2 regions of the Streptomyces sp. NPDC058371 genome follow, and region 2 is predicted to be linked to the other one. Evidence: riboswitches for the same ligand, from Rfam matches in the RefSeq annotation. Region 2 holds a riboswitch; the other holds the start of a gene.
What was found. A riboswitch is a leader RNA that binds a small molecule or an ion and turns the genes downstream of it on or off. The one in region 2 is predicted to bind guanidine.
Positions count from the first base shown of each region.

Region 1: it holds a riboswitch for guanidine, as region 2 does, so the genes downstream of both, ACFWM2_RS26940 (DMT family transporter) here and ACFWM2_RS04835 (MBL fold metallo-hydrolase) in region 2, are expected to answer to the same signal.

Region 1 covers NZ_JBHXJC010000010.1:155,284-171,107, forward strand. Annotated here, with positions in the region: gene ACFWM2_RS26900 (MFS transporter) at 1-1,449, opposite strand, end outside; gene ACFWM2_RS26905 (DUF445 domain-containing protein) at 1,694-3,118, opposite strand; gene ACFWM2_RS26910 (SGNH/GDSL hydrolase family protein) at 3,293-4,651, shown strand; gene ACFWM2_RS26915 (DUF1707 domain-containing protein) at 4,784-5,710, opposite strand; gene ACFWM2_RS26920 (ATP-binding cassette domain-containing protein) at 5,720-6,697, opposite strand; gene ACFWM2_RS26925 (ABC transporter permease) at 6,704-7,555, opposite strand; gene ACFWM2_RS26930 (ABC transporter permease) at 7,626-8,393, opposite strand; gene ACFWM2_RS26935 (transglycosylase domain-containing protein) at 8,629-11,055, shown strand; gene ACFWM2_RS26940 (DMT family transporter) at 11,076-11,396, opposite strand; guanidine-III (ykkC-III) riboswitch at 11,427-11,508, opposite strand; gene ACFWM2_RS26945 (GroES family chaperonin) at 11,573-11,917, opposite strand; gene ACFWM2_RS26950 (DUF3618 domain-containing protein) at 11,961-12,299, opposite strand; gene bcp (thioredoxin-dependent thiol peroxidase) at 12,509-12,976, shown strand; gene proP (glycine betaine/L-proline transporter ProP) at 13,256-14,764, shown strand; gene ACFWM2_RS26965 (HNH endonuclease) at 14,842-15,824, shown strand, end outside.
Region 2 covers NZ_JBHXJC010000001.1:1,109,345-1,125,168, forward strand. Annotated here, with positions in the region: gene ACFWM2_RS04780 (polysaccharide lyase 8 family protein) at 1-2,365, opposite strand, end outside; gene ACFWM2_RS04785 (peptidoglycan-binding protein) at 2,547-3,365, shown strand; gene ACFWM2_RS04790 (aldo/keto reductase) at 3,459-4,427, shown strand; gene ACFWM2_RS04795 (nucleoside/nucleotide kinase family protein) at 4,549-5,223, opposite strand; gene ACFWM2_RS04800 (nuclear transport factor 2 family protein) at 5,310-5,705, shown strand; gene ACFWM2_RS04805 (beta-phosphoglucomutase family hydrolase) at 5,770-6,507, shown strand; gene ACFWM2_RS04810 (glycoside hydrolase family 65 protein) at 6,504-8,870, shown strand; gene ACFWM2_RS04815 (adenylate kinase) at 8,894-9,430, shown strand; gene ACFWM2_RS04820 (serine hydrolase domain-containing protein) at 9,452-10,699, opposite strand; gene ACFWM2_RS04825 (CAP domain-containing protein) at 10,870-12,279, opposite strand; gene ACFWM2_RS04830 (YkvA family protein) at 12,361-12,666, opposite strand; gene ACFWM2_RS04835 (MBL fold metallo-hydrolase) at 12,676-13,629, opposite strand; guanidine-III (ykkC-III) riboswitch at 13,642-13,708, opposite strand; gene ACFWM2_RS04840 (antibiotic biosynthesis monooxygenase) at 13,751-14,317, opposite strand; gene ACFWM2_RS04845 (hypothetical protein) at 14,381-14,764, opposite strand; gene ACFWM2_RS04850 (MurR/RpiR family transcriptional regulator) at 15,189-15,824, opposite strand, start outside.

The sequences.
Region 1 (15,824 bases), on a different contig from region 2:
TGTGGCGATGTCCTCCAGGGACCGGCGTTCCGCGTTCACCGCGAGGAACGCGGCGACCAGCCCCGCCGCGCACATCAGTCCCGCGCCGATCTGGAAGGCGAGCACCGTGTCGCCGACCACGCCGGACTTGGTGAGGTCCGCGAAGACGAGCGGGCCGCTGATACCGCCGGCGGCGGTGCCGAGCGCGTAGAAGAAGGCGATGGCCATGGCCCGGGTCTCCATCGGGAAGATCTCCGAGACGGTCAGATAGGCGCTGGAGGCGCCCGCCGAGGCGAAGAACAGCACCACGCACCAGCAGGCCGTCAGCGTCGTCGCGTTCAGCGAGCCGCGGTCGAAGAGCCAGGCGGTGCCGAACAGCAGGATGCCGGAGAGCAGATAGGTCGAGGAGATCATGATGCGTCGGCCGACCGTGTCGAAGAGCTTGCCGAGCACCAGCGGGCCGATGAAGTTGCCGGCGGCGATGACGGCGAAGTAGTAGCCGGTGCGGTCGGTGGGCACGTCGAAGAACTTGGTGAGGATGGCGCCGAAGCCGAAGGTGATCGCGTTGTAGAGGAACGCCTGGCCGATGAAGAGCGCGAGGCCGAGCGTGGCCCGCTTCGGGTAGCGCCCGAAGACGGTCTTGGCGATCAGTCCGAAGCCGATGCTCTTGCGCTGCTTGATGGTGATCTCGCGGTCCGGCTGCGGCAGCGTCTCGCCCTTCTCCTGCTCGATCTCGCGCTCCACGGAGGAGACCAGTTCCTCGGCCTCCTCCCCGCGGCCGTGGATGAACTGCCAGCGCGGGCTCTCCGGGACGTGCCGCCTGACCAGCAGGATGACCAGGCCCAGTACGACGCCGAGGGCGAAGGTCAGCCGCCAGCCGAGGTCCTTGGGGAAGATGTCGGTGTTCAGCATCACGACGGACAGCAGGGCACCGCCGATCGCGCCCAGCCAGTAGCTGCCGTTGATGATCAGGTCGACCCGGCCGCGGTACTTGGAGGGGATCAGCTCGTCGATCGCCGAGTTGATGGCCGCGTACTCGCCGCCGATGCCGAAGCCGGTGAGGAAGCGGAAGGTGAAGAACCACCAGGGCGAGAAGGACAGCGCGGTCAGGGCCGTCGCCGCGAGATAGACCACGAGGGTGACCATGAACAGCCTTTTACGGCCGAAGCGGTCGGTCAGCCAGCCGAAGAACAGCGCGCCCGCGCAGGCTCCCGCCACGTACAGGGCCGCCGCGATGCCGGTGACCTGTGCGGAGGAGATGGCCAGTCCGCTGCCCTTCTCGGAGAGGCGGCCGGCGATGTTGCCGACGGTGGTGACTTCCAGGCCGTCCAGGATCCATACGGTGCCCAGGCCGATCACGATCATCCAGTGCCAGCGGGACCACGGCAGCCGGTCGAGGCGGGCCGGTACGGCGGTGGTGACGGTTCCCGTGGCGGCGGGTACAGAGGCCGGCGTGTCGGATGCTGTCATGGCTCCCTCTCCGTTGAGTGACCCGTGGGTGACCTCATCCAGAGTGCCCTGATCCGCGCTTCCCACGCCCGGCGAGCGGCGTGTCCGCACGGCCCCCGGCAGGCGCACGACAGACCGGGACAGCAGCCCGCGGCGCGCGAACGGCGGACCGGGACGGCGGCCCGCGCCAGGCGCGCGACGGACCGGGACAGCAGCCCGCGGCGCGCGAACGGCGGACCGGCCGTTCGGCGGCCGGCCGGAGAAGTCAGGCTCCCAGCGCTCGCGACACCACGTAGATGAGCAGTCCGGCCAGCGAGCCCACCACCGTGCCGTTGATCCGGATGAACTGCAGGTCGCGCCCGATGTGGGCCTCGATCTTCTTCGTCGTGTGCTCGGCGTCCCAGCCCGCGACGGTGTCGGTGATCAGGGAGGTGATCTCCTTGCGGTACGTCGTCACGACGTACACCGCCGCGCCCTCGACCCAGCCGTCGACCTTGTCCTGGAGCTTGGGCTCGGTGGCCATGCGGGCGCCGAGGGACAGCAGCGAGGCCCGCACCCTCAGCCGCAGCTCGCTGCGCTCGTCCTCGGCGGCGGAGACGATCATGGATCGTACGGCCGTCCAGGCGGAGGCGATCAGGTCCTGGACCTCGCCGCGGCCGAGGACCTCTCCCTTGAGGCGCTCCACGCGGGCGCGGGTGTCGGTGTCGGACTGCAGGTCGGTGGCGAAGTCGGTGAGGAAGCGGTCGAGGGCGCCGCGGGCCGGGTGCGAGGGCGCGTCGCGCATCTCGGTGACGAATCGGAGCAGTTCCTTGTAGACGCGCTCGCCGACCCGCTTGTCGACGAACCGCGGGGTCCAGCCAGGGGCGCCGCCCTGTACGGCGTCCATCACGGAGTCCCCGTGCTCGACCAGCCAGTCGTGTGCGCGGACGCAGACCAGGTCGACGACCCGCCGGTGACCGCCGTCGGCGACGATCTTCTCCAGCATCTTCCCGATGCCGGGCGCGACCTCCTGGGCGTCGGCGCGCCGGGTGATGGCCTCCCCGACGACCGCCTGGACGTCGGAGTCGCGCAGGACCGTCAGGGCGCCCCGGAGTGCCGTGGCCAGCTCGGCGGTCACCCGGTCGGCGTGCTCCGGTTCGGCGAGCCAGGCCCCGAGGCGGCTGCCGATGCCGACGGCGCGCAGCCGCTGCCGTACGACGTCCTGGGAGAGGAAGTTCTCGCCGACGAACTCGCCCAGGGAGATGCCCAGCTGGTCCTTCTTGGTGGGGATGATCGCCGTGTGCGGGATCGGCAGGCCGAGCGGGTGGCGGAAGAGGGCGGTGACGGCGAACCAGTCGGCGAGCGCGCCGACCATGCCGGCCTCGGCGGCCGCGGCGACATAGTCGGCCCAGACGCCCGCGCCTTCCTGGGACGCCCACTTGGCCAGCACGTACACGACGGCGACCAGGAGCAGCAGGCCGGTCGCCGTGGTCTTCATCCGGCGGACACCGCGGCGCTTCTCCTCGTCGGCGGGGCTGAAGGAGGTCATGGCGCGGGTCGGGGCCGTCGCGCTGCGCGGGCGGCCGGGCGGGCCGGCGGCCGTCGTCGTGCGGTTCACGGCGGCGTCCGGCCGGGCATGCTGCCCTTCGGGGCCCTCTTCTTCCGGTTTCGTACGTTCCATCCACTCCACCCGTTCGGTGACCTCGTACACATTGTCCCTTCCTGACCGACTCTTGGAACGGAACAGGAGTTCCCGGCGTCTGTCCGGACGGGAGTTCGCCGGGGGACCTCGGGGGTCTTTTCGGTGTTCTTCCTCCCCATGACGCATCATGGGGTCATCACATCGGAGCCTCGGGCTCCCATCGCCCGAGGAGACACACGCCGCATGACCAAGCGTCACGCCGGGGGTGCGGGGGTGTCCCCCGCAAGGCACGGCGCCTTGCTGGCGGCGATCGTTGCCGTGATCGTCGTCTTTTCCGCCGCCATATACATCGGTGCCTCCACTGATGAGGGCGGCGGCCGGACGGACATCGCCGGCGGTCGCACCCCGCACAATCCGGCCGCCCCGGCGTCCACCGGTGCGTGGGTCGGCTCATGGTCGGCCTCCCCGGCCGGCGCCGAACCGGGCACCGAGACGAACGGCATGGCCGGCCGCTCCGTACGCAACGTCGTGCACGCGAGTGTCGGTGGTACGAGTGCCCGCATCACACTGTCCAATCTCTACGGACAGCAGCCGCTCAGCATCACGCACGCCACGCTCGCCGTCGCGATGGCCACGAACAACCCCGCCGCGGCGGCCGACACCATGCGCCGGCTGACCTTCGGCGGCAACGTCTCGGTGATCGTCCCGGCGGGCCGGCAGGTGATCAGCGACGCCGTGCAGATCACGGTCCCGCGGGGCAGCGACATCCTCGTCACCACGTACTCCCCCACCCCGTCGGGCCCGGTCACCTACCACCCGCAGGCACGGCAGATGTCCTACACGGCCGAGGGCGACCGCACGGAGAACGTCAGCGGCACGCCGTACACCGCGCAGACGCCGTACTGGCGCTATCTGACCGCGCTCGACGTGCTGAGCAACGAGTCGGACGGCACGGTCGTCGCGATCGGCGACTCGCTGACCGACGGTGTGACGTCGACCGTGGGCGCCAACAAGCGCTGGACGGACGTGCTTTCGGAGCGGCTGCGGAACGCGGCCGGCTCGCGCGACGTGCCCCGCTACAGCATCGTGAACCAGGGCATCAGCGGCAACCAGGTGCTGGCCGCGGGCCTGGGCCGCCCCGCCGACAACCCGAGCGGCCTGTCCCGCTTCGAGCGCGACGTCCTCAGCCGTACGAACGTCAAGGCCGTCGTCATCGACCTCGGTGTCAACGACATCCTGCGCAACCCGGGCCGGGCCGACGCCGACCGGATCGTCACCGGGCTGCGCACGCTGGTCCAGCAGGCGCACGCGCGCGGGCTGCGCGTCGTCGGCGCCACGCTGATGCCCTTCCAGGGCCACCGCGGCTACCGGAACGACCGTGAGGCGGTGCGCGAGGCCGTCAACGCGCGGATCCGGTCGGGCCAGGTGTACGACGCCGTGGCCGACTTCGACCGGGCACTGCGCGACCCGTACAACCCGCGCCGACTGCGCGCCGACTACGACTCGGGCGACCATCTCCACCCGAGCGACAAGGGCTACCAGCGGATGGCGGACGTGTTCGACCTGGAGAGCCTGAAGGGGGCGGCGCCGGCGGAGCTGTGACGGAGGGTCAGGAGACCCAGGCGGGGCTCAAACCCCGCCGCCGGGTCCCATGATCCGGTCCCGCCGCCCCGCCCCGCCGCCGGGTCCCGCGGTCCAGTCCCGCCGCCTCGTCCCGCCGCCGGGCCCCGCGGCCTAGTCCCGCCGCCGGCGCTCGTCGCGGCGCGACTCCCGGCGTTCCCGGTGCTGTTCGCGGCGCTCCGCGTGCCGCTCCCGGCGCTCCTCGTGCCGCTCGCGCACAAGGTCGCGATGCTCCTCCCGCTCCCCGCCGGCGTCGTTCGCGCCGTCGTCGAGGGCGTCCAGGTCGTCGCGGCCGGACCCGTAGAGCTCCCGGCGGGCGTCCTTGCGCTCCAGCTTCTGCCGGCGGCGCTCCTCCTTCAGGCGCTGGCGTTCGGCGCGGGGCAGCTTGCGCTCGACGCCGACACCGCCCCAGAACGCGAAGCCGGTGACGATCACGCGCGGGGCGCCCGGATCCCCCGGGACGCCGTCCTCACGGTGGTCGAAGCCGCCCATGATGCCGATGCCGCGGACGACGACCTCGACGCCGGGCGGCACCACGATGTTCATCCCGCCCATCACCGCGACGCAGTTGAAGACGACCTCGCGGTCCGCGAAGTTCGCGTCGCGCAGGTCGATGTCCCCGCCGCCCATGAACGAGAAGGAGGTGAAGCGCCGCGGCGCGGTCCAGCGGCCCTTGCGCTCGAACCCCGACAGGATCGCCACACCCCACGAGGACGAGCCCTCGCCACCGACGATCCGCTCGCCCCAACTCCCGCTCTCCGCAGGCGGCTTGACCATCGACACGGGGACGACGGCCGCCGCGCCCGGCAGATCGCGGGTGATCGGCGCCAGCTCCCCGTACGTACGCGCCGCGTACGTGGCCTCAAGCCGCTCCTCGAACTCCGCCATGTCGAGACGGCCCTCGGCGACGGCGTCCCGCAGCTGCTCGGCGACTCGTTCACGATCGGCGTCGGAGGCACGCAGCTCCGGGCTCGGCAGGCCGGAGGCCCGCGGCACCGGCAGCTCGTCGTCGTTTCCCCGGGAAGGCTCGGCGTCGGTCATGAAAGCAGCCTACGAGGTCGCCTTCTCCGCGTACATCTTCGCGATGACCGCCTCGATGTCGGGCTCCCGCACCGACAGATCGACCAGCGGATAGTCCGCCGCGATCCGCGCCACCAGCGGAGCCGCCGATTCCGCGGCCGGGAAGGCGAGCCACTGCCGCGGCCCCTCCACCCTGACCACCCGCGCCGACTCGATCTCGATCGGCGCCAGCTCCCGCTCCAGGTCCACGACCAGGGTCCGCTCGCTCTCCCCCACCTCGTGCAGCCCGGCGAGCGGACCGTCGTACATCAGCCGCCCGTGGTCGATGACCATCACGCGCCGGCACAGCTGCTCGATGTCGGTGAGGTCGTGCGTGGTGAGCAGCACGGTCGTGCCGCGCTCGGCGTTGAGCTCCCGCAGGAACTCCCGGACCTTGGCCTTGGAGACCACGTCGAGGCCGATCGTCGGCTCGTCGAGGTAGAGCACCTCGGGGTCGTGCAGCAGCGCCGCCGCGATGTCGCCGCGCATCCGCTGCCCGAGCGAGAGCTGCCGCACCGGCACGTCCAACAGGGCGTGCAGCTCCAGGAGTTCGACACACCGGTCGAGGTTCGCCCGGTAACGGGCGTCGGGGATGCGGTACATGCGGTGCATCAGCCGGTACGAGTCGATCAGCGGGAGGTCCCACCACAGCGTCGTACGCTGCCCGAAGACGACCCCGATGCGCTGCGCGAGGCGGGTCCGCTCGCGGGACGGGTCGATGCCGGCGACCCGCAGCCGGCCACCGCTCGGGGTGAGGATCCCGGTCAGCATCTTGATGGTGGTCGACTTGCCCGCGCCGTTCGGGCCGATGTAGCCGACCATCTCACCGCGCGGCACGGTGAAGGAGAGACCGTCGACCGCCCGGACCTGCCGCCGCTCGCTGCGCAGGAAGCCGGTCTTCTTGCGCACGTCGAAGACCTTCTCGACGCCGTCGAGCTCGATGAAGGCACCAACCTGGTCTGTTTCCAAGCGAGTTCAGCTCCCCGTACTGCGATAGGAACGAAGTCCCGCCCGCCAGGCCAGCCCCGCGAGCGCGCAGCAGCCGGCGGCCACCAGCGGCGGGGCGAAGGCGGCCCACGTCGGCAGGTCGAGCGGATAGGGCCGCCCCAGCACATACAGCGCGGGCAGCCAGTTGACGAAGGCCAGCGGCAGCACGAAGGTCACCCCGCGCACCAGGTCCTTGGCGAAGACGGTCGGCGGGTACTGCAGGAGCGTGTTGCCGCCGTACGTGAAGGAGTTCTGCACCTCGGAGGCGTCCTGCGCCACGAACTGGAAGGCCCCGCCCGCCACGAACACGGCCCCGAAGATCGCCCCGCCGCTGACCAGCATCAGCGGGATCATCAGCACCTTGAGCGGGCTCCACGCGATGTCGAGCGCGCCGATCGCGTAACCGAGGACGAGCAGGCCCTGGGTGATCCGGCCCAGCCTGCGCAGCGCGAAACGGTCCGCGGCGACCTGCGCGAGCACCGGCGCGGGGCGCACCAGGAGGGTGTCGAGCGTGCCGTCGCGCACCCGCCGGCCCAGCCGGTCCATCGAGCCCAGCACCAGGTCCGCGAGCCCGAACGCGGCGCCCGAGACGCCGTACAGGAAGGCGACTTCGGGCAGGGTGTAGCCGCCGAGCCGGTCGATCCCCGAGAACATCAGCATGATGGCGACGAAGTCGAGCGCGTTCGCCGCGAAGTTGCCGAAGGCGGTCATCAGGAAGGACGCGCGGTAGGCCATCGTGGAGCGGATCCACATGGCGGCGATCATGCGATAGGCGCGCAGTCCGTCGCACACCCGGGCGTACGCCCCCTGCCGCTCGGCCGGCCACCCGGCCACCCGCACCCGCCCGTCCGCCGCGGTCCCACCCACGCCGCCGGGTCCCTCGTATCCGGGCTCGTCCTCGCGTACGGGGCTAGCCACCCTGCACCACCACCCTCCGTGTCGCCACCGACTGCACCAGCCGCCCAGCCGCGAGCAGCGCGAGCGCCCAGGCCGACTGGAAGGCATACGTGCCCAGCGGATCGGCCGTGCCGAGCAGCACGTCCACCGGCGCCTGGATCAGCGACGACCAGGGCAGCGCCCGTACGACCTCGCCGAGCACGCCCGGGAAGACGTTCAGCGGCAGCACCATCCCCGAGCAGAAGAGCCCCGCGATCCACACGATCTGCGCCACGCCCGCCCCGTCGAGGAGCCAGAACGCCGACAGCGCCACCAGATAGCGGATCGAGAAACTGACCAGCACCCCGAGCGCGACCGCGACCAGGAACGCGACCCAGGTCAGCGCGTCGGTAGGCAGCGCGAGGTCGAAGAAGAACGCCCCGAACACCAGCGGCACGACCCCGCGCCCCAGCAGATGGAACAGCGCGCGGCCCGCGTCCTGCGCCAGCCACCACAGCTGAAGGTCGGCGGGCCGGTACAGGTCGATCGCGATGTCACCCGTACGGATGCGCTCGATCAGCTCGTCCTCGAAGCCGCCGCCCATCACGGACACCACCATGAGCAGCGACTGGCCGAGCCACACATAGGTGAGCGCCTGCGCCTGGTCGTAGCCCCCGAGGTGCGGTCTGACGTCCCACAGCGCGATGAAGACGTACGCCATGATCAGCCCGAAGACGGTGTTGGTGAAGACCCCCGCCGCCGTGGCCGCCCGGTAGGTGGCGTGCCGCCGGAACCCGCTCATCGCGACGGCCGCGTACAACCGTCCAGTCCCCACGAGACCGCCCCTTCCGCCGCGTCGGACCAAAGCGCAGGAGCCTAGCCCGCCGGTGACGCCGTGTGCCACGCATTTTTCCCGCAGGACGCGTGCCGAGGTCAGGGAACGGAACGCATGGTGCGACAGTCTTCAAGAGGGGGCGCAGAAGGCGTACGAGGGCGTACGGGAACGTACGACGCGAAACGGGAGTCCGGGCAGACAGATGAGCGACGAGCCGAAGCCGCAGGAGAACAGCCAGGGCTGGGCCCCTCGGGACCCGGAGTCCGCGCACGCTCCGGCACCGGAACCCGGCGCGGCGCCGGGCACGCCCGGCAAGAAGCAGAAGCGCAGGCGCACCGGCTGGCGCCGGCTGCTCCCGACCTGGCGGATGGTGCTCGGCACGTTCATCGGCCTGGTCCTGCTGCTGGTCGGCCTCTTCGCCCTCGGCTACTACCTCGTCCAGATCCCGCCCGCGAACGCCGCGGCGACCAAGCAGAGCAACGTGTACCTGTACGCGGACGGCAGCGAACTCGTCCGCGACGGCGAGGTCAACCGCGAGAACGTGACGCTCGCGCAGATCGCCAAGAACACCCAGCACGCAGTACTCGCCGCCGAGGACCGGGACTTCTACACCGAGTCGGCCGTCGACCCCAAGGCGATGATCCGCGCGGCCTGGAACACCGTCACCGGCAAGGGCAGGCAGTCCGGTTCGACGATCACCCAGCAGTACGTGAAGAACTACTACCTCGGCCAGGAACAGACGGTCACCCGGAAGGTGAAGGAGTTCTTCATCTCCATCAAGCTGGACCGCGAGAAGAGCAAGGACGACATCCTCGAGGGCTACCTCAACACCAGCTACTTCGGCCGCAACGCGTACGGCATCCAGGCCGCCGCGCAGGCGTACTACGGCGTCGACGCACAGGACCTGACGGCCGGCCAGGGCGCGTATCTCGCGGCGCTCCTCAACGCGCCCAGCGAGTACGACGTGATCGCCCACCCCGAGAACAAGTCGGCGGCCCTGGCCCGCTGGAACTACGTGCTCGACGGCATGGTCAAGAAGAAGTGGCTGACCCAGGCCGCGCGGGACAAGGTGAAGTTCCCCGAGCCCAAGCAGACGGTCGTCGCGGCCGGCATGTCCGGGCAGCGCGGCTACCTCCTGAAGGCCGTGAACGACTATCTCGTCGAGAACAAGATCATCGACGAGGCCACTCTCAACGTCGGCGGCTACCGCATCACGACCACCCTGCAGAAGACCAAGCAGGACGACTTCGTGAAGGCCGTCGACGACCAGGTCATGAGCGAACTCGACAAGAAGGACCGCAAGGCCGACAACTACGTCCGCGCGGGCGGCGTCTCCATCGACCCCGCGAGCGGCAAGGTCGTCGCGATGTACGGCGGCATCGACTACACCAAGCAGTACGTCAACAACGCCACCCGCCGCGACTACCAGGTCGGCTCCACCTTCAAGCCCTACGTGTTCACCTCGGCCGTGCAGAACGACTCCGAGACCCAGGACGGCCGCACGATCACGCCGAACACGATCTACGACGGCACCGACAAGCGCCCCGTGCAGGGCTGGAACGGCGGCCCGTACGCACCCGAGAACGAGGACAACGTCTCCTACGGCCCGATCACCGTACGCACCGCCACCGACAAGTCGGTCAACGCCGTGTACGCGCAGATGGCCGTCGACGTCGGCCCCGACAAGGTCAAGCAGACGGCCGTCAGCCTCGGCATCCCGGCGGACACCCCCGACCTGACCGCCACCCCGTCCATCGCCCTCGGCCCGGCCACGGCCAGCGTCCTCGACATGGCCCAGGCCTACGCGACGCTCGCCAACCACGGCAGGCACGGCACGTACACCCTCGTCGAGAAGATCACCAAGGACGGCGCGGAGGACGTCAAACTGCCGGCGCAGAACACCAAGCAGGCCGTCAGCCGCGAAGCCGCCGACACGACGACCGCGATCCTGCAGAGCGTCGTCGAGGGCGGCACCGGTACGGCCGCGCAGGCCGCCGGCCGCCCCGCCGCCGGCAAGACCGGCACCGCCGAGGAGGATCGGGCGGCCTGGTTCGCCGGCTACACCCCCGACCTCGCCACCGTCGTCTCCGTGATGGGCCAGGACCCCGACACCGGCGCACCCAAGTCGCTGTACGGCGCACTCGGCCAGGACCGCATCAACGGCGGCGCCTACCCCGCGCAGATCTGGGCCCAGTACACGAAGGCGGCCCTGAAGGGCAGCCCGGCCAAGGAGTTCGACCTGGAGCTGCAGCCGGGCGCGGAGGAGCAGCAGCCCCCCACCAACGAACCCAGCGACCGGCCCTCCGGCCCGGGCGGCCAGGACAACGGCGGCACGACGACCGACGGCGGAACGACGAACGGCGGCACCACCACCGACGGCGGCACCACGACGGACGGCGGAACGACGAACGGCGGCACCACCACGGACGGCGGCACGACGACCGACGGCGGAACGACCGACGGGGGCACCACCACCGACGGTGGCACGACGACCGACGGCGGCACCACCGACGGAGGCACCACCACCGACGGCGGCGGCACCACAACCGACGGCGGAACGACGGACGGCGGCACCACGGGGACAACCACCGCGGGCCCGCTCAGCCGCCCCACGCACCGGCGCCCGTAGGCCGCGGGCCGGCGGCGGCCTCAGTGGCCGGACGTCGCCTTCAGCCCCACTACGGCCACCAGCAGCAGACAGACGAAGAAGATCCGGGCGGCGGTCACCGGCTCACCGAGCACGACCATGCCGAGCACCGCCGCCCCGGCGGCACCGATCCCGACCCACACGCCGTAGGCGGTACCGATCGGCAGGGACTTCGCGGCGTACGACAACAGGACCATGCTCGCCACGATGCCCGCGCCCGTGAGCACACTCGGCACCAGCCGCGTGAAGCCGTCCGTGTACTTCATTCCGATCGACCAGCCGACCTCGAGCAGACCGGCGACGAGCAGCAGAATCCAGGCCATGACAGGCACCTCCGTCTGGGAATCAACAGGGGTGCGTCGTCTTTGCCCAGGAGCCCTCGTTCGTGCTCCCACCCGGTACGGCGCGTCTCGTCGGGGTCCCTCAAAGGTAGCAAAACCCAGGCGAAAGGGGCTGGTGACCATGGTCACCAGCCCCTTTCGAAACCCTGCGGCAGGCCCTACAGATACAGGCCGGTCGAGTCCTCGGACCCCTCGAAACGGTCCGCGGCCACCGCATGCAGATCCCGCTCACGCATCAGGACGTACGCGATACCCCGCACCTCGACCTCGGCACGGTCCTCGGGGTCGTACAGCACCCGGTCGCCCGGCTCCACCGTCCGCACGTTCTGCCCCACCGCCACGACATCCGCCCAGGCGAGGCGCCGGCCCACGGCCGCGGTCGCGGGAATCAGGATGCCGCCGCCGGACCGCCGCTCGCCCTCGGCGGCGTCCTGCCGCACGAGCACACGGTCGTGCAGCATCCGGATGGGCAGCTTGTCGTCGTGATGGTTCTTCTCGCTCACGCCCCGAACCTACCTGCCTCGGCCGAATCCGTACGCAGTCGGGTCAGCCCCTGCGGCGCCGTGAACCCACGGCCAGCAGACCGACGACCCCGACCACCACCAGGGCCACCGGCACGATGCGCTCCAGCCGCGGCGCACCCTCCTCGGTGACGAACCGCCCCTTCACATCGCCCACGACCCGGTTCACACCGACGTACGCCCGGCCGAGCGTGTGGTCGATGTTCGAGACGACCTTGGCCTTCGCGTCCCCGACGATCGTCTTCGGATGCACCCGCACCCCGATCTCGTCGAGCGTCTCGGCGAGGACCTCGCGGCGGCGCTTGATGTCCGCCTCGATCTGCGCCGGAGTCCTGGTATCCGACGTTCTCGACGTATCCGACACCGCGCTGCCTCCGTGGTCGTAGCGACGTACTGGCTTCTGTGGTCCGGCTCCGTCCGACCCTGGGGCCCGACTCCGCCTTCCCGTGGTCGACAGTCTGTCAGCTCCGGAGCGAACGCACCCCACGGCACCCCTATTGGATGCGCCCCTATTGGGTGCGCCGAAGCGCATTAGGCTCGGTGTCCAAACCGCCCCTGCCACGTGAGGTACCGATGAGCGAGCGACTCCAGCCCGGCGACACCGCCCCCGCTTTCACCCTGCCCGACGCCGACGGCAACGACGTCTCCCTGGCCGCCCACAAGGGCCGCAAGGTCATCGTCTACTTCTACCCGGCGGCCCTGACGCCCGGCTGCACCAAGCAGGCCTGCGACTTCACGGACAACCTCGACGTACTGGCGAGCGCCGGCTACGACGTCATCGGCGTCTCCCCCGACAAGCCGGAGAAGCTCGCCAAGTTCCGCGACAAGGAGAACCTGAAGGTCACCCTCGTCGGCGACCCCGACAAGACCGTCATCGAGGCCTACGGCGCCTTCGGCGAGAAGATGAACTACGGCAAGACCTACCTCGGCGTCATCCGCTCCACGGTGATCGTGGACGAGGAGGGCAAGATCGAGCGGGCGTTCTACAACGTCAAGGCGACCGGACACGTCGCGAAGATCATCAAGGACCTGGGCATCTGACGCACCCGCGCCTGCCCGCACGCCCGTCCCTGCGCGCAAGCCCGCCCCCTGCCCGCACGCCCGAGCTGCCGCACCGCCCGCCGGCGCCGGCGCCGCCCGCGTCTCCGCAGGCCGGGACCCCCGAAGGCCCCGCACGGCCGCCCCCGCCCGCACCCCGGGTGGGGGCTCGCCCATATGTGACGGAAGTCCCTCTCAGTGAGGACTTCCGTTTGCGGTCGGCAACCCCGAGCAGGTGATCCCCTGGAAGTACGTGCGTCCAGAAACGAAAGGATCACCCCCATGGCGACCACCGCGCCCGAAACCGCAGAGGTCGCTGCCGATCCCGAGGCAGTGAAACGTCACCGCACGCTCTTCCGCGCCGTCCGGCGCCGCCGCAACCCCCCACTGCGACGCACCGACATCACCGTCACCGACGAAAGCGCGGTCAAACGCGCCGTCAAAGCCGCCTCGCTCGGCAATGCCATGGAGTGGTTCGACTTCGGCATCTACAGCTACCTCGCCGTCACCATCGGCCACGTCTTCTTCCCGTCCGGGAACGGCACCGTCCAACTGCTCTCCTCCTTCGCCACCTTCGCCGTCTCCTTCCTCGTGCGGCCCATCGGCGGCATGGTGTTCGGGCCCATGGGCGACAAGGTCGGCCGCAAAAAGGTCCTCGCCCTGACGATGATCCTGATGGCCATCGGCACCTTCGCCATCGGCCTCATCCCCGCCTACGCCACGATCGGCTTCTGGTCGCCCGTCCTGCTGATCCTCTTCCGCCTCGTCCAGGGCTTCTCGACCGGCGGCGAGTACGGCGGAGCGTCGACCTTCATCGCGGAGTACGCCCCAGACAAGCGCCGCGGCTTCTTCGGCAGCTTCCTGGAGTTCGGCACGCTCGCCGGATACGTGGGCGCGGCCGGCCTGGTCACCCTGCTCACGACGTTCCTCGGCAGCGCCGGCATGGAGTCCTGGGGCTGGCGCATCCCGTTCCTGGTGGCCGGGCCCATCGGCCTCGTCGGCCTGTACCTGCGGCTCAAGCTGGACGAGACCCCCGCCTTCCAGAAACTGGAGGACGCGACCTCGCACAAGGCCTCCGACGCGGCCTCCACGGTCGAGACCACCGCCAAGGGCGACCTCGCGAAGATCTTCCGCGACTACTGGCCGACGCTGATCCTGTGCATCTGCCTCGTCGGCGCGTACAACATCACCGACTACATGCTGCTGTCGTACATGCCGACGTACCTGTCCGACGAGATGGGCTACAGCGAGACCCACGGCCTGCTGATCCTGATCGCCACCATGGCCGTGCTGATGCTGATCATCAGCCAGGTGGGCCGGCTCTCCGACCGCTTCGGCCGCAAGCCGCTCCTCATGTCCGGCATGCTCGGCTTCCTCGTCCTGTCCGTGCCGGCCTTCCTGCTGGTCAAGCAGGGCAGCCTGGTCGCGGTCTCGGCGGGCATGCTGATGCTCGGCCTCTCCCTGGTCTGCATGCTCGGCACCATGTCGGCGGCCCTCCCCGCCCTCTTCCCCACCCAGGTCCGCTACGGCTCCCTCTCCGTCGGCTACAACCTCTCCGCCTCCCTCTTCGGCGGCACGACCCCCCTCGTCATCACCGCCCTCATCAGCGTGACCGGCTCCGACCTGATGCCCGCGTACTACGCCATGGCCGCGGCCCTCGTCGGCGTCATCGCCGTCGCCTGCATGAAGGAGACCGCCCAGAAGCCCCTGGCGGGATCACCCCCCTCGGTCGAAACCCACGAGGAGGCGGCGGAACTGGTCGAGGCCCAGGCCCCGGTACTACGCTTCTGACACCCCGCGTGACTGTCCGATAGTCGGTTCGTTACTCCGTGCGAGGCCACGAACGTGTGGCCGGGGCGGAGGGGAACATGAGCGTGCGGAGCGCACCGGAACCGACACCGGACAACCACTGCGACCGCGGTATCCAGCGGCCGGACCCGTACAGCAAGGAACGGCTCGCGCCGGTCGTCGCCGAGGCCCGCAACCGGACCGACCTGATGCGGCGGCTCGACCTCGGCACGAATGGGGGCCAACGGCGGGTGCTGCAGGAGAAGGTAACGGGACACGGGCTCGACACGAGCCACTTCGGCAAGCGCAGCCCGTGGCGCAAGTACCCGGACGCAGCGATTGCCGAAGCGTGCGCATCATCGTCCTCGTTGCGCGAAGTGGCTCTGAAGCTGGGTGCCACCCCCGCCACGGGCACGCTCTCCCACATCCGACGCCGCATCAGCGCGGCGGGTATCGACATCGGCCACTTCCGGGGCGTGGATCGGCCCGAGTTGGAGCTGCCCTTCACCCGGGAAGAGCTGCGTACGGCCGCCGCTGCGGCAACGAGCGTGCGCGCAGTGGCCCGCGTCCTGGGGGTTCGGGATGACAGCAGCTCGCGCGCGGCACTGGGCCGCATGCTGCGCACCCAGCACATCGACATCGGACACTTCTCGCACCGGCGGGTGCCGATTCCCGAGGACCGGCTGCGCGCCCTCGTACCGAGCGCCTCCAGCTACGCCGACGTGATGCGAGGCCTCGGTATGGAGGTCAACGACACCAACCACCGGCGCGTCCGGCGCGAGGCGTCCCGCCTCAGGCTCGACACCAGCCACTTCAAGCGCCGGGCCTGGGGGCGGCCAGAACGGCCGGCGCCCGCATCGACAGCCCACCGGGTACTGGTGGTTCTCCCGGACCAAGCCGGGCGGACCAACAGGAGCCAGCTCCACCGAGCCCTGGCCGAAGTCGGAGTGCCGTACGTATGCGTAGGGTGCGGCAGCACCGGTGAGTGGCTCGGGCAGCCGATCACCTTGCAGATCGACCATGCCAACGGGGACTGGCGGGACAACCGCCAGGAGAATCTCCG
Region 2 (15,824 bases):
TGGTCGCGGAGGTGACCGTGGACGGCTTGGCGGTCACCGAGGCGACCGCCCTGTTCCAGGTGAGCGTGAGGCCGGTCTGCATGCGCATCGGATCGCTGACGCAGATGACCGCGGTGCCGTCGCTCCTCTCACTGATCATCACGGAGCACGGGTTGCTCGCGGTGAGGTCACCGACCGTGCCGCCGAACCAGAAGTTGACCCCGGTGAAGCCGAGCGAAGGGACCCTGACGCCCTGCTGGTCGTCCGTGTTGGCGAGCACCGTCAGCCAGCTCGTCGCCGCGGCGCGGGACTGGGTCCCTGCGGCCGTGGCGCCGGGCATGAGCAGATAGGCGTACGAGGCGTTGGCCGGGTTCGTGCCGTGGTCGACGTACATCGTCAGGTACGTGCGGTTCAGGACCGTGGTGGAGCCGCCCTTGTTGATGTCGCTCCACTTGCCGTCGCGGGCCTCGCGCAGCGCCTTGACCGTTGCCCCGCCGGGGAAGACATAGCCGCCGTGGCCGCCGATGTGCGCCCACTTCGCGCCGGTGAGGGTCTGCGACCAGGGGTGGGTGGTGGGCTTGGCGACCCCGTCGACCTGGAAGGACGTGGTCCCGGTGGCGCCCAGATTGCGGTTCTCGACCGTCGACTCCACGGCCGTGCCGTCGGTGCACTTGATCCCGGCGCCGAGACAGACGATCGCGTCGTCCAGACAGAACCACGACTTCTTCGCCAGCAGGGTGCTCTGCAGCCCCTTGAGGTACTGGCCGACGGCGGCCCGCTGCCCGTCCGTCGCCCCGCCGACCCAGTTCACGTCCGGCAGCGACGCGCCCCAGTCGCCGCCCGCCGCGTCCGCCAGCACCTTGCGCGACGCCGTCGTGCCGGGCAGCCGGTACGGGTCGACGGTGGGCCAGAAAGCGTCGCTGTACTGGCCGTTGGCGAACGTGTCGCCCCACCAGTACAGCATTCCGGCACCGGTGTGCCAGCCGCGCAGATTCTCGCCGTTGCCCGTCTCGTAGTACGTGATCCGGCGGTCGGCCATGCTGATCGACGCGGCCCAGCCGGGGCGGCGATGGGTGGCCCGGGACATGCTGGTGAACAGGCGGTGCCCGGTCGGCTCGGCGATTGCGGACACGGTGGTGTCGTCCTGAACTCCCTTGAGCCGGGCGAGACTTGTCAGTCCCAGGCCGGGGTCGCTCATCGGCGGGCTGTAGTAGTCGCGTTGCATCCAGCCCTTCACCAGGCCGCGCCAGCGCGCGTTCTGGCCGCTCCCCGCCCCCTGTCCGAGCAGCACGATCGAGGCGAGGATCGGATGGCCGCGCAGATGGTCGTCCTGCTGGATCTGCTTGGGGTCGGAGGCGGTCAGACCACGGCTGACCGCCCGCCCGGACACCCCGTCCATGACGAGTCCGTTGTAGAGGAACGGCGCCCAGGCGTTCTCCACCGCGTCGAAGACGATCTGCCGTTTGCTGTCGGTGACTTCCCAGGTCGACCCGGTGAGCAGCGCGAAGAGCAAGCCGAGCCCGCCCAGCATGACCGAGCCGTACGAACCCGTGTAGGGGACGGTGGTGTGCTGGATGAACGAGCCGTCGGTGTAGAGGCCGTCCCCGCTGCTCACATACGGGAAGACGGGGGAGAGCGCGTCCCGGGCCAGCGTGATCTTGGCGGAGTTCGCACCGACGACACCCCGCAGGGCCAGCACCCGGCACAGGTCGACGCGGTTCGCGCCGGTGCTCGTCCCGGTGTAGGCGGCGACGGCCGAGTCGGGTACGAAATGGTCGACGGCCTTCAGGTAGTCGGTGATCCGGGCGGCCGGCAGCTGGTCGTACATGAGCACGCAGACGTCCAGCAGTGCCTGCGGCGCGCCTATCTGCCAGCTGTACCAGTTGCCGTAGCGCGCCTGGCTGTCGTTGTAGACCTCGGAGTGGAGGTGGTCGAGCCCGGTGAGGATGTCGTCCCTGAGCCCCGCGTCGCCGGTCAGTCCCGTGCCCTGCTGGCAGTAGGCCTGGGCGAGCGTGCTCAGCCGGCTGTAGCTGGTGTTCATGTTGCCCGAGAAGCCGTACGACTCCTGGTCGGTGTCGGGTTCCGGGTCGGCGTAGACCAGGTCGGGCCACAGGGAACCGGTTCCGGGCGCCATGGCGGACTGCAACTGACCAGCGGTGGAGCCCAGTTCGGTGAGTCTGCTCTTGAAGGGTTCCGCGGTGGGGCTGAATCCCGCACCGAGGATCAGGGTGCGCCACTTGGCGCGCAGGGTCGCGAACTCGTCCGCGGCCTCGGTCGTGGCGATGGCGGACAGGGGAGCGGCGGCGGCGCTGCCACCCGCGCCGAGGGCAAGTGCGGTGCCGCCGCTCGCGGCCAGAAAGCCGCGGCGTGACCAACGAGTCGTCATGAGCGCGGTTTCTAGCACGCCATCGTTCAAACGCTCAACAACTCTTGCCGAATTGAGCGTATCGATCGTTTGATGAGAATGCGTGGGCGGTGGTGCGGGTCGTCGGCTGAACCCGCGGTCCCCAGTCCACGTATCACTCCACGGGGATGGCGGAACACCGTGCGCGCGGAAGGAGAGCAGTGTGTCGATACCGCCCAGACCCGCACGTCGGCCGGAACGCCCGGCACTGGAACCCACCGACGTCCAGCCCCGCCCCCGCCCGGACTCCCTGGCGGAACTGCTGAGACGGGTACGGGAGAAGGAGACCGGCACGGCGGACGTCCCGGTTGACGATGACCCTGTTGACCATGACCCGGTCGACTACGAGCCGGTCGGCCATGCCCCGGTCCACTACGAGCCGGTCGACTACGACCCGGTTGGCCATGCCCCGGAGGACTACGAGCCGGTCGACTACGACCCGGTGATGCCGAGCCCGGTGGTCGACCACTCCATGGGCGAGGACCCGATTGTCCAGGTGCCGCCGGCCGCCAGCCCGGCATCCCGTCGAGCGCGCTGGCGATACCTCGTGGACGGCGCCGGCCCCAGTCGCGCCGCGACGGCCATGGCGGTGGCCGCGGCGGCCCTGCTCGGCTTCACCGCCGCCCGCCTGCTCCCCGATGACGGCCCCGGTCGCGCGGCCCAGGCCCAGGCCCCCGTCACCCCACCGGCACCCCCGGCGTCCGCCGTCCCCGCGCCACCCCGCACCGGGGACGACCCCGACGGTCCCGGCACCCTCCGGGTGGGAGACAGCGGTGCCGCGGTGACAGAGCTTCAGCAACGCCTGCTGCGGATCCCGGACGTGTACACCAACGGCGCCACGAACGGCACCTACGACGCCGCTCTCACGGCCGCCGTCACCCGCTTCCAGGTCTGGTACGACATCCGCGGCGACGAGACGGGCGTCTACGGCAACGACACGCGCACCAGGCTGGAGTCCCTCACCGCGGCAGTGGGCGGGTAGGTCCCGGCGAGGAGGCCTGCCCGCGCACAGCTCTCCCCGGTACCGTCAGCCTGGGGTGAGGCACGCCCCACCTCGGTGAAGGCAGGAGTGAGCATGCAGTTTGTGAAGCTCGGCGCGACGGGCCTCGACGTGTCCCGCATCTGCGTGGGATGCATGAGTTTCGGCATGCCGGACCGCGGCGTCCACGAGTGGACCCTCGACGAGGAGGCGTCCCGCCCGTTGATCCGGCAGGCCCTGGAGGCCGGGATCAACTTCTTCGACACGGCGAACGTGTACTCCGACGGCACCAGCGAGGAGATCGTCGGCAGGGTGCTGGGTGACCTCGCGCGCCGCGAGGAGATCGTCATCGCGACCAAGGTCAACGGCGCGATGCACGAGGGTCCCAACGCCCACGGCCTGTCCCGCAAGGCGATCATGACGGAGATCGACAACAGCCTGCGCCGCCTGGGCACCGACTACGTCGACCTCTACCAGATCCACCGCTGGGACGCGGCCACCCCGATCGAGGAGACGATGGAGGCGCTGCACGACGTGGTCAAGGCGGGCAAGGCCCGCTACATCGGGGCCAGTTCGATGTACGCGTGGCAGTTCTCCAAGGCCCAGTACACCGCCCGGCTGAACGGCTGGACGCGGTTCGTCTCCATGCAGAACCACTACAACCTCCTGTACCGGGAGGAGGAGCGGGAGATGCTGCCGCTCTGCCAGGACCAGGGCGTGGGCGTACTGCCGTGGAGTCCCCTCGCCCGCGGCCGCCTGGCCCGTGAGTGGGACGCCACCAGCACCCGCAGCCGCACGGACGAGTTCGGGAAGAAGTTGTACCAGGAGGGCGACCGCGTCATCGTCGACGCCGTCGGCCGGATCGCCGCCGAACGCGATGTCCCGCGGGCCCGAATCGCCCTCGCCTGGCTGCTGCGGCAGAGCGCCGTCACCGCGCCCATCGTCGGCGCCGGCAAACCGCAGCACGTGGACGACGCGGTCGCCGCCCTCTCCCTCGAACTGACCGAGAAGGAGATCGAGCAGCTGGAGCAGCCGTACGCACCGCGCTCCATCAGCGGTCACTGAGCCGCGCGGCGGCCGGGCCCCGCGCGGGTCCGGTCGGCGCCGGGTGCGGTGAAGCCGGCCTGTCCCGACGGGACGCTCGGCCGCCCACGGTGGTCCGCGGGCGGTTGTCGTCCGCGCCGGCTCACCGAAGGTGGCGGTCTTCCGGGCGGGCAGCGGCCGGCAGCGGAGCGAGCGTCGCCGGGACGACCAGGTCCGCCCGGCCGCGGGTCGTGGCGATCAGGTCGGCATTGCGCTGGTCCGTGCCGAGGACCCAGGCGCGGGCGGCCTCGCGGTCCTTGCCGAACCGCTCGTGGCGGGCGACGAGGCGCCGGACGCGCTCCTCCTCGTCCAGTTCGCAGAACCAGACCTCGTCCAGCTGCGGCCGTACACGAGCCCAGTCACCGTCCGGTACGAGGAGGTAGTTGCCCTCCGTGACGACGAGCCGCGCGGTGCGGGGAACGGCGATGGACCCCGCGATGGGCTGCTCCAGGGTCCGCTCGAACCCCGGTGCGTAGACGACCTCGTCCTGCTCCTCGCGCAGACGGCGCAGCAGTGCCGCGTAGCCCGAGGCGTCGAACGTGTCGGGAGCGCCCTTGCGGTCCCGGCGCCCGAGCCGGTCCAGCTCGACGTCCGCGAGATGGAAACCGTCCATCGGGACCTGCGCCACCCAGGGCTCACCGTCTCCGTTCAACGCCCTGACCAGCTGCTCGGCGAGAGTCGTCTTGCCCGCGCCGGGGCTGCCGGCGATGCCCAGGAGGGCGCGCCTGCCGGGGCGGACGAGTCCCGCCGCCCGTTCCAGGAGTTCGTCGAAGGTCATGGGCGTGTTCCCGCAATCGGTCCGGCAGCGGTGAGTTCTGCTGGGGGGACGGTCCCCCGATGCCCCACAAGGAGTATGAACGGATCATGCCCGACGACGAGCAGCAGATTCGCACCCTGATCGAGCAGTGGGCCGCGGCCGTGCACGGCGGCGACCTGGACGCGGTGGTCGCGGACCACGCGGACGAGATCGTGATGTTCGACGTTCCGCCGCCCTACGAGGGCATCCGCGGGCTCGCCGAGTACCGCGCGACCTGGCCTCCGTTCTTCGAATGGCAGGCGCAGGGCGCGTCCTTCGAGATCGACTCCCTCGACATCACCGCGGGCGCCGACGTCGCGTACGCCTACGCCCTGCTGAGCTGCGGAACTCCCGACGAACTCACCGCGCGGCCCGCGCTCCGGCTGCGCCTGACCTTCGGGCTGCGCAAGGAGGGCGGACGGTGGACGGTCGCGCACGAGCATCACTCGTTTCCGCAGAGCTGAGGCACCGGTCCCGGTGTGGCGCTCGCCACTCGGTGACCTGCCGCGCACGGGGAAGGCTCTAGCCATGACTGAGCTCGGTCTCCCGAAAGAAATCCAGGCCTGCCTCTTCGATCTCGACGGGGTGATCACCAAGACCGCCGTCGTGCACGCGGCCGCGTGGAAGCGGACGTTCGACGACTTCCTGCGCCGACGCGACGGTGACGGCTTCCGCCCTTTCGGTGACGCCGACTACGACGAGTACGTGGACGGACGCCCCCGCGCCGACGGCGTCCGCTCCTTCCTCGCCTCCCGCGGCATAGAACTGCCCGAGGGCAAGCCCGACGACTCCCCGGACGACGCGACGGTCCACGGGCTGGGCAACCGCAAGAACGACCTGCTCCTGGAGCTGATCCGCACCGACGGAGTCGAGGCCTACGACAGCACACTGCGCTATGTCGAGGCCGTCCGCGCGCACGGGCTGCGCACCGCGGTCGTCTCGTCCAGCGCCAACTGCGCGGACGTCCTGAAGTCGGTCGGCGCGGAGTCCCTCTTCGACGTCCGTGTCGACGGCGTGGTCGCCGCCGAACGGCAGTTGCCCGGCAAGCCGCGACCGGACACGTTCCTGGCCGCCGCCAAGGACCTGGGCGTCGACGCGTCGGCCGCCGCCGTCTTCGAGGACGCGCTGGCCGGCATGGACGCCGGCCGCTCGGGACACTTCGGATACGTGGTCGGTGTCGACCGCGTCGGCCAGGGCGACGCACTGCGCGCCCACGGCGCCGACGTCGTCGTACGGGATCTCGCCGAACTGGGGGCACCGCGGTGATCACCCACACCTCGTACGCCGTCGAGCCCTGGGCCCTGCGCGAACACGTCCTCCATCTGGAGGTCCTGCCGCAGAGCGAGTCCGTCTTCGCGCTGTCCAACGGCCATGTCGGCTGGCGCGGCAATCTCGACGAAGGCGAACCGCACGGCCTGCCGGGCACCTATCTCAACGGCGTCCACGAGACCCACCCGCTGCCCTACGCCGAGGCGGGATACGGCTATCCCGAGTCCGGGCAGACCGTCATCAACGTCACCAACGGGAAGATCATCCGGCTGCTGGTCGACGACGAGCCGTTCGACCTGCGCTACGGACGGCTGCGGTCCCACGAGCGCGTACTCGACCTGCGCACCGGCCTGCTCACCCGCACGTGCGAGTGGACGTCGCCGGCCGGGACGACGGTCCGGGTGCGCTCGACGCGGCTGGTGTCCTTCACCCAGCGCGCGATCGCGGCCGTCGCCTACGAGGTCGAGGCCGTCGACAGCGAGGCCAGGATCGTCGTCCAGTCGGAACTCGTCGCCAACGAGCAGCTGCCGGGCCGCAACGGCGACCCGCGGGCCGCGGTGGCGCTGGACTCGCCGCTGGAGCCGGAGGAGCACTTCGCGGCGGGCCGCCGGCTGCGGCTCGTGCACCGCACCCGGCGCAGTGGCCTGCGCGTCGGCGCGGCCGCCGACCATCGCGTCACCGGCCCCGCCGGGACCGCGACGGACAGCGAGAGCAGCCAGAACGTCGCCCGCCTCACCGTCACCTCGGTCCTCGCCCCCGGCGAGCAGTTGCGGGTGGAGAAACTCGTCTCGCACGGCTGGTCGAGCTCACGGTCGCTGCCCGCCGTGAGCGACCAGGTCGACGCGGCGCTCGCGGGCGCCACCAGCGGCGGCTGGCAGGGGCTCGTCGACGAACAGCGCGCGTACCTGGACGGCTTCTGGGCGCGGGCGGACGTCGAGGTGGACGGCGACGAGGAGATCCAGCAGGCCGTCCGCTTCGCCCTCTTCCACGTCCTGCAGGCCGGTGCGCGTGCCGAGCAGCGAGCCATCCCCGCGAAGGGCCTCACCGGCTCGGGATACGACGGACATGCCTTCTGGGACACCGAGACGTTCGTGCTGCCCCTGCTCATGTACACCTCGCCCGGCGCCGTGGCCGAGGCGCTGCGCTGGCGGCAGAACACCCTGCCCGCCGCCCGCGACCGGGCCGTCCAGCTCGGCCTCAAGGGCGCGGCCTTCCCCTGGCGGACCATCGAGGGCTCCGAGGGATCGGCGTACTGGCCGGCCGGCACCGCCGCGTTCCACGTGAACGCCGACATCGCCGACGCCGTCGTGCGCTACACCGCCGTCACCGGCGACCACCGCTTCGAACGGGACACCGGCGTCGAGCTGCTGGTGGAGACGGCCCGGCTGTGGCGGTCGCTGGGCCACCACGACCACCAGGGCAAGTTCCACATCGACGGGGTGACGGGCCCGGACGAGTACAGCGCGGTCGCGGACGACAACACGTACACCAATCTCATGGCCCGTACGAACCTGCTGGCCGCCGCCGACGTCGTGGAGCGCCATCCCCGGCAGGCCGCGGCCCTCGGTGTCGACGACGAGGAGAGCGCCGCCTGGCGCGACGCCGCCGAGGCCATGCACATCCCCTACAACGACGAGCTGGGTGTCCACGAGCAGCACTCCGGATTCACCCGCTATCAGCGCTGGGACTTCTCCGCCACCGGCCCCGAGCAGTATCCGCTGATGCTGCATTTCCCCTACTTCGACATCTACCGCAAGCAGGTCGTGAAGCAGGCGGACCTGGTTCTCGCGATGTACAAGTGCAGCCCCTACTTCGACGATGAGCACAAGGCCCGGAATTTCGCCTATTACGAGCCCCTCACCGTCCGCGACTCCTCCCTGTCGGCGTGCTGCCAGGCGGTCATCGCCGTCGAGGCCGGCCATCCCCATCTCGCTTACGACTATCTGGTCGAGGCGGCGCTGATGGATCTGGAGGACTTGGAGCAGAACACCCGCGACGGACTGCACATAGCCTCCCTCGCCGGCACCTGGATGGCGCTGGTCGCGGGCTTCGGCGGGCTGCGTCACCACGGCGAGACGATCGAGTTCGCGCCCCGGCTCCCGGAGCGGTTCAGCCGGCTCGCCTTCACGCTGGAGCTGCTCGGACGCCGGCTGCGGGTGGAGATCAAGGCGGGCACGGCCACCTACACCCTGCTCGCCGGGGAGCCCCTGACGATCCACCACTACCGCGAGCCGCTCACGGTCGACGCCGACAAACCCCATCATTGCGACATCCCCGCACCCCGGCTGCGCCCGGCCCCGGACCAGCCGCCGCACCGCCGCCCGAACAACCGGCTGCTGGGCCGGATCAACGGGGTGTGACCGGGCCGCCGTATCCTCTCCGGATGAAACGCATTCTCGTGGTCGGTATCAGCGGTGCCGGGAAATCCACTCTGGCACGGAGCCTGGCCGGGCAACTCGCCGTGCCGTACCACGAGATGGACTCGCTGTATTTCACCGGTCCCGGCTGGGCGGTGAATGACGAATTCGTCGCTCAGGTCGGGCGGATCACCGATGCGCCGGGCTGGATATTCGACTCGCTCGGTTATCCCGAAGTCCGCGATCTGCTGTGGGAGCGCGCCGACACGGTGGTGTGGCTGGACTATTCCCGGCGCGTGATCATGCCGAGGATCCTGCGGCGCTCACTGCGCAGGACGCTGTCGCGCGAACGGGTCTTCGGCGGCAACCGGGAGACCGTGACCGACTGGTTGCGCCGGGACCATCCGGCCTGGTGGGCCTGGACCCAGCATGCCGCCCGGCGCGCCGAGATCGACCGGCGCGCCCAGGACCCCCGTTTCGCACCGCTGGAGGTGATCCGCTTCCACTGCCCGGCCGAAGCCGAGCGGTGGTTGCGGAACCGAACCTCCACCGCGGCCTCCTGACACGAGGCCGTTGCCCGCAAGTCAGTCGCGGGCGATACCCGGCGCGATGTCCTCGTGCTGCTCCACCGGTGCCGTACTCCGGGTGGCGGCCTTGGCGGCGGGCTTGCCGCAGAAGGCGGACTCCAGCGTGCCCGCCATCGTGTTGAGGACCGTGGCGTTGTTGGACGTGTTGGCGAGCGCGGTGATGCTGCGACTGCCGTCCTCGGCGGTGAACGCGTACGTGTAGAAGCCCTGCACGGTGCCCGTGTGTCCGTACACGGAGACACCGCACGACAGGTCACGGCGGCGCAGCCCGAGTCCGTAACCCTGGGTGCTGTTGACCGGCACCCACTGCCGCATCTGCGTCAGCTGCGCGGCGGAGGTGAGCCGGCCGGCCAGCAGCGCCGAGAAGAAGGTGTCCAGGTCCCGGGTGTTGGAGATGACGGCGCCCGCGCTCTGCGCCCAGGAGACGGTCTGCTCGGTGGAGTCCACCAGGGCCGCCCCGGCCGCGTCCGGGGTGAGGTAGCCGTTGGCGTGCCGGCCCGCGAGCGCCGTGGCGGGGTGCACATACGAGGTGTCGGTGAGATTCAGCGGCTCGATGATGCGGTTCTGGTACTCGGTGCTCACGGCGTGGCCGGTGAGCTTCTCGATGAGCATGCCCACGACCACGAAGTTGGTGTTGGAGTACGAGTAGGCGGCGCCAGGCGCGTTGTTGAGCGGCTTCCGCAACGACAGATCCACCAACTGCCGGTACGTGTACACCTTGTTGCGCACCGCTTCGAAGCCCGGGACGGTCTGCGCGAACATGTCGTTCGTGTAGTCGTACAGCCCACTGCGGTGGCTCAGCACATGACGCACCGTGATCCGGTCGTCGGGCAGCAGCCCGGGCAGATAGGCGTTCACCGACGTGTCCAGGTCCACCTTGCCCTCGTCCACCAGTTGCAGCAGCACCACGGCGGAGAAGCTCTTGGTCACGCTGCCCACGCGGAAGCGGTCGTCGGTGCTGAGCGCGCGTCCGGTGGACCGGTCGGCGACGCCCTCGGCCGCGGTGCGGACGGTGCCGTTGTCGTCGATCCGCGCCATCGCGCCGGGGGCGCCCTGGGTCAGCGCGGTCCGCAGGACCTCGTCCAGACCTGCCATGTCCGGCGCCGCCAACGCGTCGGCGGCAGCCGCGGTGCCTGCCGCGGCGGAAGGCGGCGTCGCGGGTGCGGCGGCCTGTGCGGGAACCGCCAGGAGGGAGAGCAGAACCGCGCCGAGCGCCGACCCTGTGCCCACCGTTCTCGAGACCATCTGTTACTTCTCCCCTGTCCTTCGCCGGTGCGTATGCCCGACACGAACCGCGCCGTGGATACGGCCGACGGCACCATGTGTACGCGCCGTAGCTGTCCGCAGGTTGCAGGAGAGCGGGGTGTTTTCGTGGAGTTGACGCTCCGGGCCCCATGTTGGGCGTCATCCGCGGCTCAGCCCCCGAAGAGCTGCGTCCAATACGTGGCCGCCCTGCCGCCGCCGGCGAAGCCGATGCCCAGGTGGGTGAAGTCGGGCTTGAGGATGTTGGCGCGGTGTCCGGGGCTGTCCATCCAGCCGCGGACCACCTCGGCGGGGGAGCGCTGGCCGCACGCGATGTTCTCTCCGACGGCGCGATGCCGGGAACCCGCGGCGGCCGCCCGGTGCCAGGGCTCGCGGCCGTCAGGAGAGGTGTGGGAGTAGAAGCCGCGGGTCACCATGTCGGTGCTGTGCGCCTGGGCCGCGGTGGTGAGCACGGCGTCGTCGGCCAGCGGCGGCAGACCGGCCGCCGTCCGCTCGGCGTTGGTGAGGGCCATGACCTCGGCGGCTGTGCGCGCCAGTCCGGCGGGGGAGAGGGGGCACGCCCACAACGCGGTCCAGTACGGGTCACCGGTGCGGGGGTCGGCGGCCTGGGCCAGCCCCGCGTGGGTGAACCGGGGTTCGCACAGGGTCAGCCTGGGCCGGTCGGCCGAGAGGCAGTACTCGACGAACTCGGCCGGGGTGCGCGGCCCGGAGACCAACTGCTCACCGACGGTCAGATACGCGTATCCGCTCGCGGTGATGCGCTGGTGGACGGAGACGCCGTCCGGGCTCTCGCTGCCGAGACGCCCCGCTGCGGCCATGGCTGAGGCATGGGCCCGGGCCGCCTCCGTGAGACGTGCGTCGAACGACACGGGAGGGGAACCGGCCTTCACCCGGGCGGAGTTCACCCGGTCGAGGAAACCGTCCGAGCGGCCGTCGGCACGTGAACCGCCACCGGGTGAGGGAGCGGCGGCCCCGGGTGCTGAGGCCCTGCCTCCCGATGCCCCGCCGGCGCCGCCCCTGGCCGGCGCTGCGGTGATCCTGCCCCGCGACCGCGCGCCGGTACCGCCGGCCGCCGAGGCGGGCTCCTCCGTCACCTCGATGCCGAAGTCCCGTGCTACGCCCGCCAGTCCGTCCGCGTACCCCTGGCCGAGGGCGCGCAGCTTCCAGCCCGGGCCGCGCCGGTAGATCTCCGCGAGCAGCAGGACCGTCTCCCGCTGCGGGCGCGGCGGCGCGAACCGGGCGAGCACGCGGGCGCCCGGCCCGGTGACCTGCAGGACGGGCGAGGGCAGCCGGCCGAACGGGGTGCCGGGACCGGCCGGGCTGATGACCACCGTGACCCGGGCCGCCCCCGCCCGCAGACCTGGCGGATCGACGGTCAGCGCCTCGCCGAGCAGCCGGATGCCGGGCGCAGCGGGCTGGTTGTAGAAGACGAAGTCGCCGTCGCCACGCACCCTTCCGCCGTCGTCGGTGACGAGCGCGGAGACGTCGAAGGGGCCGGGCACCCGCAGCGTCAGGGTGCCGTCCGGCAGGGGCACGTTGCCCCCGGGAACCAGCTCGCTCATCGCGCCGCCCGTCGGAGAGGGGATCCGAACCGGCCCCCGCGCCACGGGCGGCCCGCTGTCCTGCCCGCGGCCCCGGGGCCGTTACTCCGACAACGCCTTCCCAGTACCCCGCGGTTCCCTCGGGGCGACGGGGGCGCGGAGCGACCGCAGGGCCAGCAGCAGCACCCCGATGTCGTCCAGATAGACCGGGTCGGGCAGCAGATCGGTCGGCAGTACGAGGTAGACGACGGCACCCCAGAAGACCCAGCGGGGTCCGGACGGCAGCCCGGCGCGGCGCAGATCACGGCGGGTGCGCACGAGCCGGACCAGCAGGACGACCGCGAGGCCCAGCAGCGCCGCCGCGAGGATCGCGGCGACGAGGATCACCGTCCAGGTCGTGGAGTCCATGTCTGTGTCCTAGTCGTCGTCGGGTGCGCAGTCGTCCCGCTCACCCTCGTCGAGCGGGCGGTCTTCCGGTGTCGCCGGGCGCGGTGTGTCGCGACGGCAGATGACGAAGTCGGGAAAGGCGTGCCGTCCGGGCCGGTCCCCGACGGTCTCGATCGCCGCGCGCAGGTCGCGCAGCTGGGAGGTGGTCATCTGCAGCGGCGGTTCGTCGGGCTGATACGTGGTGCGGACCGGATAGTCCTCGCCGGGTCGCCGGGTCATCTCGATGTGACAGCCGAGGACTTGGGTGACCGTACGGCGGCCGCAGAAGTCGATCAGCCGGTCGACGGTGCGGGTGAAGGCCGGCCAGTCGTCGACGTACAGACGGCCCGGGTAGACCGTGTCACCGGTGAGCAGGAACCCGGTCCAGGGGTCGTAGTACGTCACCGATGCCTCGTGGTGGCCCGGGGTGGCCAGGCACTCCAGCACGCGCCCGCCGAGGTCGACGCGCGCGACCGCCTCGGGGTCCTCGTGGAACCCGAAGTACGTCCAGGCGCTGTCGAGCGTCGCGTCCACGATCCGGGTGGCCGGCCGGTCGGCGAACTGGCCGTCGCCGGCGATGTGGTCGCCGTGCGGATGGGTGTGCAGGACCAGCAGTTCGTACCCGCCGCGCGGATGCGCCGCCAGCCACTTCTCCATCAGCCCGTCGACCACCCGGCGCAGCGGGAAGTGCTCGGCCGAGGCCGTGGCACCGGTGTCGACGAGCACGGCCCGCGCGTCACCGAACAGCAGGTACATGAACGGCGCTTCGTAGTCGACCGCCTTGTTCTGCCGCATAACGACGGTGTGTTCGTCGTACGCGTGGGTCTGGATGTCGGGGTCCGTGTTGTGCTTGGCCGACGGCGATCCGTGGATCCACCGCACGTCGAGCGTGCGGGGTCCGCCGGATGCGGTGGTGCCGATGTCCTGCGGCCTTGGCGCGTCCACGACGTCTCCTCAGGTGCGTCGTCTTGCGGACCGGGTACGGCGCACATCTCGTCCGGGGCGGGCGCGGCCGCGCCGCCGCGGGGGAAATTACCACGCTTGCGCGTACCCGCCGCGGCGGCGATCAGGCGTCCGGCGTCGGGTAGAGCCAGAGCCGGAACAGCCGGCTGAGCCGGGGCATGATCACGTACGTCAGCAGGGGCAGCAGGAGGATGGGGAAGACGGCGGCGCGCAGCGGCAGGGGCCAGGCGGCCGTCCGCGGTGTCACCAGCCACTGGATCAGCAAGGTGCACGGGTAGGCGCCCAGGAACGTGGTGAGGACCATCTTCCAGCGCGCCGGCGACTGCACCGCCGTGCCCGGCAGGCTGAACCAGGTCTCCATCCCCGTCGTCGACTGGCGTTCGCTGCTGACCTCGCGGGCGATGTCCTCGATCCGCGCGTGCCACTTGGCGCGCTCGGGTGAGGCGAGCCACTCGGTGAGCCGGCGTGCGTCGGCGAACCGCAGGACCGCGTGGAAGAGGTTGCCCTCCTCGGGCTGCAGCCAGGAGACCCCCTCGTTTCCGGGGAACTGCCGGGCGCAGCGGGTGATCCCGCGGGTCCACTCCTCGAACTCGGTCTCGTGGCCCGGGCGTACCTGCCAGGTGAGGACGGTCGTGATCGGATCGCCGTGCTGATCGTGGGTGGCGCTCATGGTCACATCGTGTGCCACGTCTGACGCGGGTCATGCACCGACGCGCGACCGGGTTCCGCGCGGTCAGTGCGCGGCGCGGGTGGTGCCGTTGTCGATGAGCGCCCGGCTGACCGCTCTGATGCTGCGGGCGATGTGATGCAGCTGCAGCACCTCGGCGGCGTACATCTTGATGGTGTGCTCGATGACGGACTCGGGGATGCCGAGTGCGGGCAGTTCGGCCCGGGCGGTCTGCAGCGCGGTGCGGGCGACCCGCATCTCGTGCTGCACCTGTATCTGCGCGTGGCGGGCGAGCAGTACGGGGTGGCGCATCAGCGCCGGATAGCTGGCGTAGCGGGCCGGCACCAGCTCGCGCAGCCACCTGGCCGCAGATCTCTCCCAGTCGTAGCTCCCGGGGTTCTTGACCTGGCAGGGCCAGTCGGTGCTGGTCGGGGAGTAAGTCAGAGCCATGTTCATCGCTTCCGGGGTGCGTCGGCGGCTGAGGTGGGGGGATTCTGGGGCGGCCCCGACCTAGGGGATTGACCGGGGCCGCCACCACGGCACTCGCGCGAGCGAGTCCCGTCCGCACACCCGGGACCCGATGCGGGTAGGAGCGGACGGCCCCGGGCGGACGACGGACCGCCACCCCCGAGGCCTCAGGGGTCGCGATCCGCCAGAAGTATTTATATATACCGCCAGTTACGCAAGGACATGAAAAAATTCATGCGCGAAATAAACGGGATCGTCCCGTGATGCCCTGGTCACACAGGGTGCCGAGGGGGTTGCAGCCGCCCGGGAGCAAGGCCGTACGGCCTGGGTGGGGGAGGTGTGGGCGCGCGCCGAGGGCCGGGAATCCTTCCTGCCGGACGGCGGCTCGACGGCTTGCGGCGGCGCCTCAGTCCTTCAGGAAGAAGTGGTGCTGATCGGCGATCTGCTCGTACTCCTCCAGGCGGGCCTGCGTCCGCTCGGGATCGGCGTCGGTCATCGCCTGGAGCAGGGCCGCGGTCAGTACGGCGGGAGCGGCGTACGAGTCGAAGACCAGGCGCGAGCCGGTGCCGGTGGCGAAGGTGACGTCGGCCTCGTCCGCCAGCGGCCCGAGCGCGAGATCGGTGACCAGGGCGACCCGCAGCCCGGCACCTCGCGCGACCCGTACCGCGGTCAGCGTCTCCTGGGCGTGCCGGGGCATGGTGAAGGCCAGCACCCAGGTGCCGCCCGCCGCCCGCGACTGCAGGAGCGCGTCGTACGCGACGCTGCCGCCCCGGGTCACCAGCCGCACGTCCGGGTGGATACGCCGCGCGGCATACGCGAAGTACTCGGCCAGCGAGACGGAGATCCGCAGGCCCAGCACCGTCAGCGGCGTCGACCGGGACAGCGCACGGCCGAGAGCGATGACCTGGTCGGGGTCGGCGAAGTCCCGCCGCAGGTTCTCCAGGTTCTCGATCTCGGCGTCCACCGCGGCCTGCAGTTCGTTGCTGCGGTTCTCCGCCGGTGTCGTGGGCGCGCTGCCCAGGGTGCTGAGGGCGATCGCCTG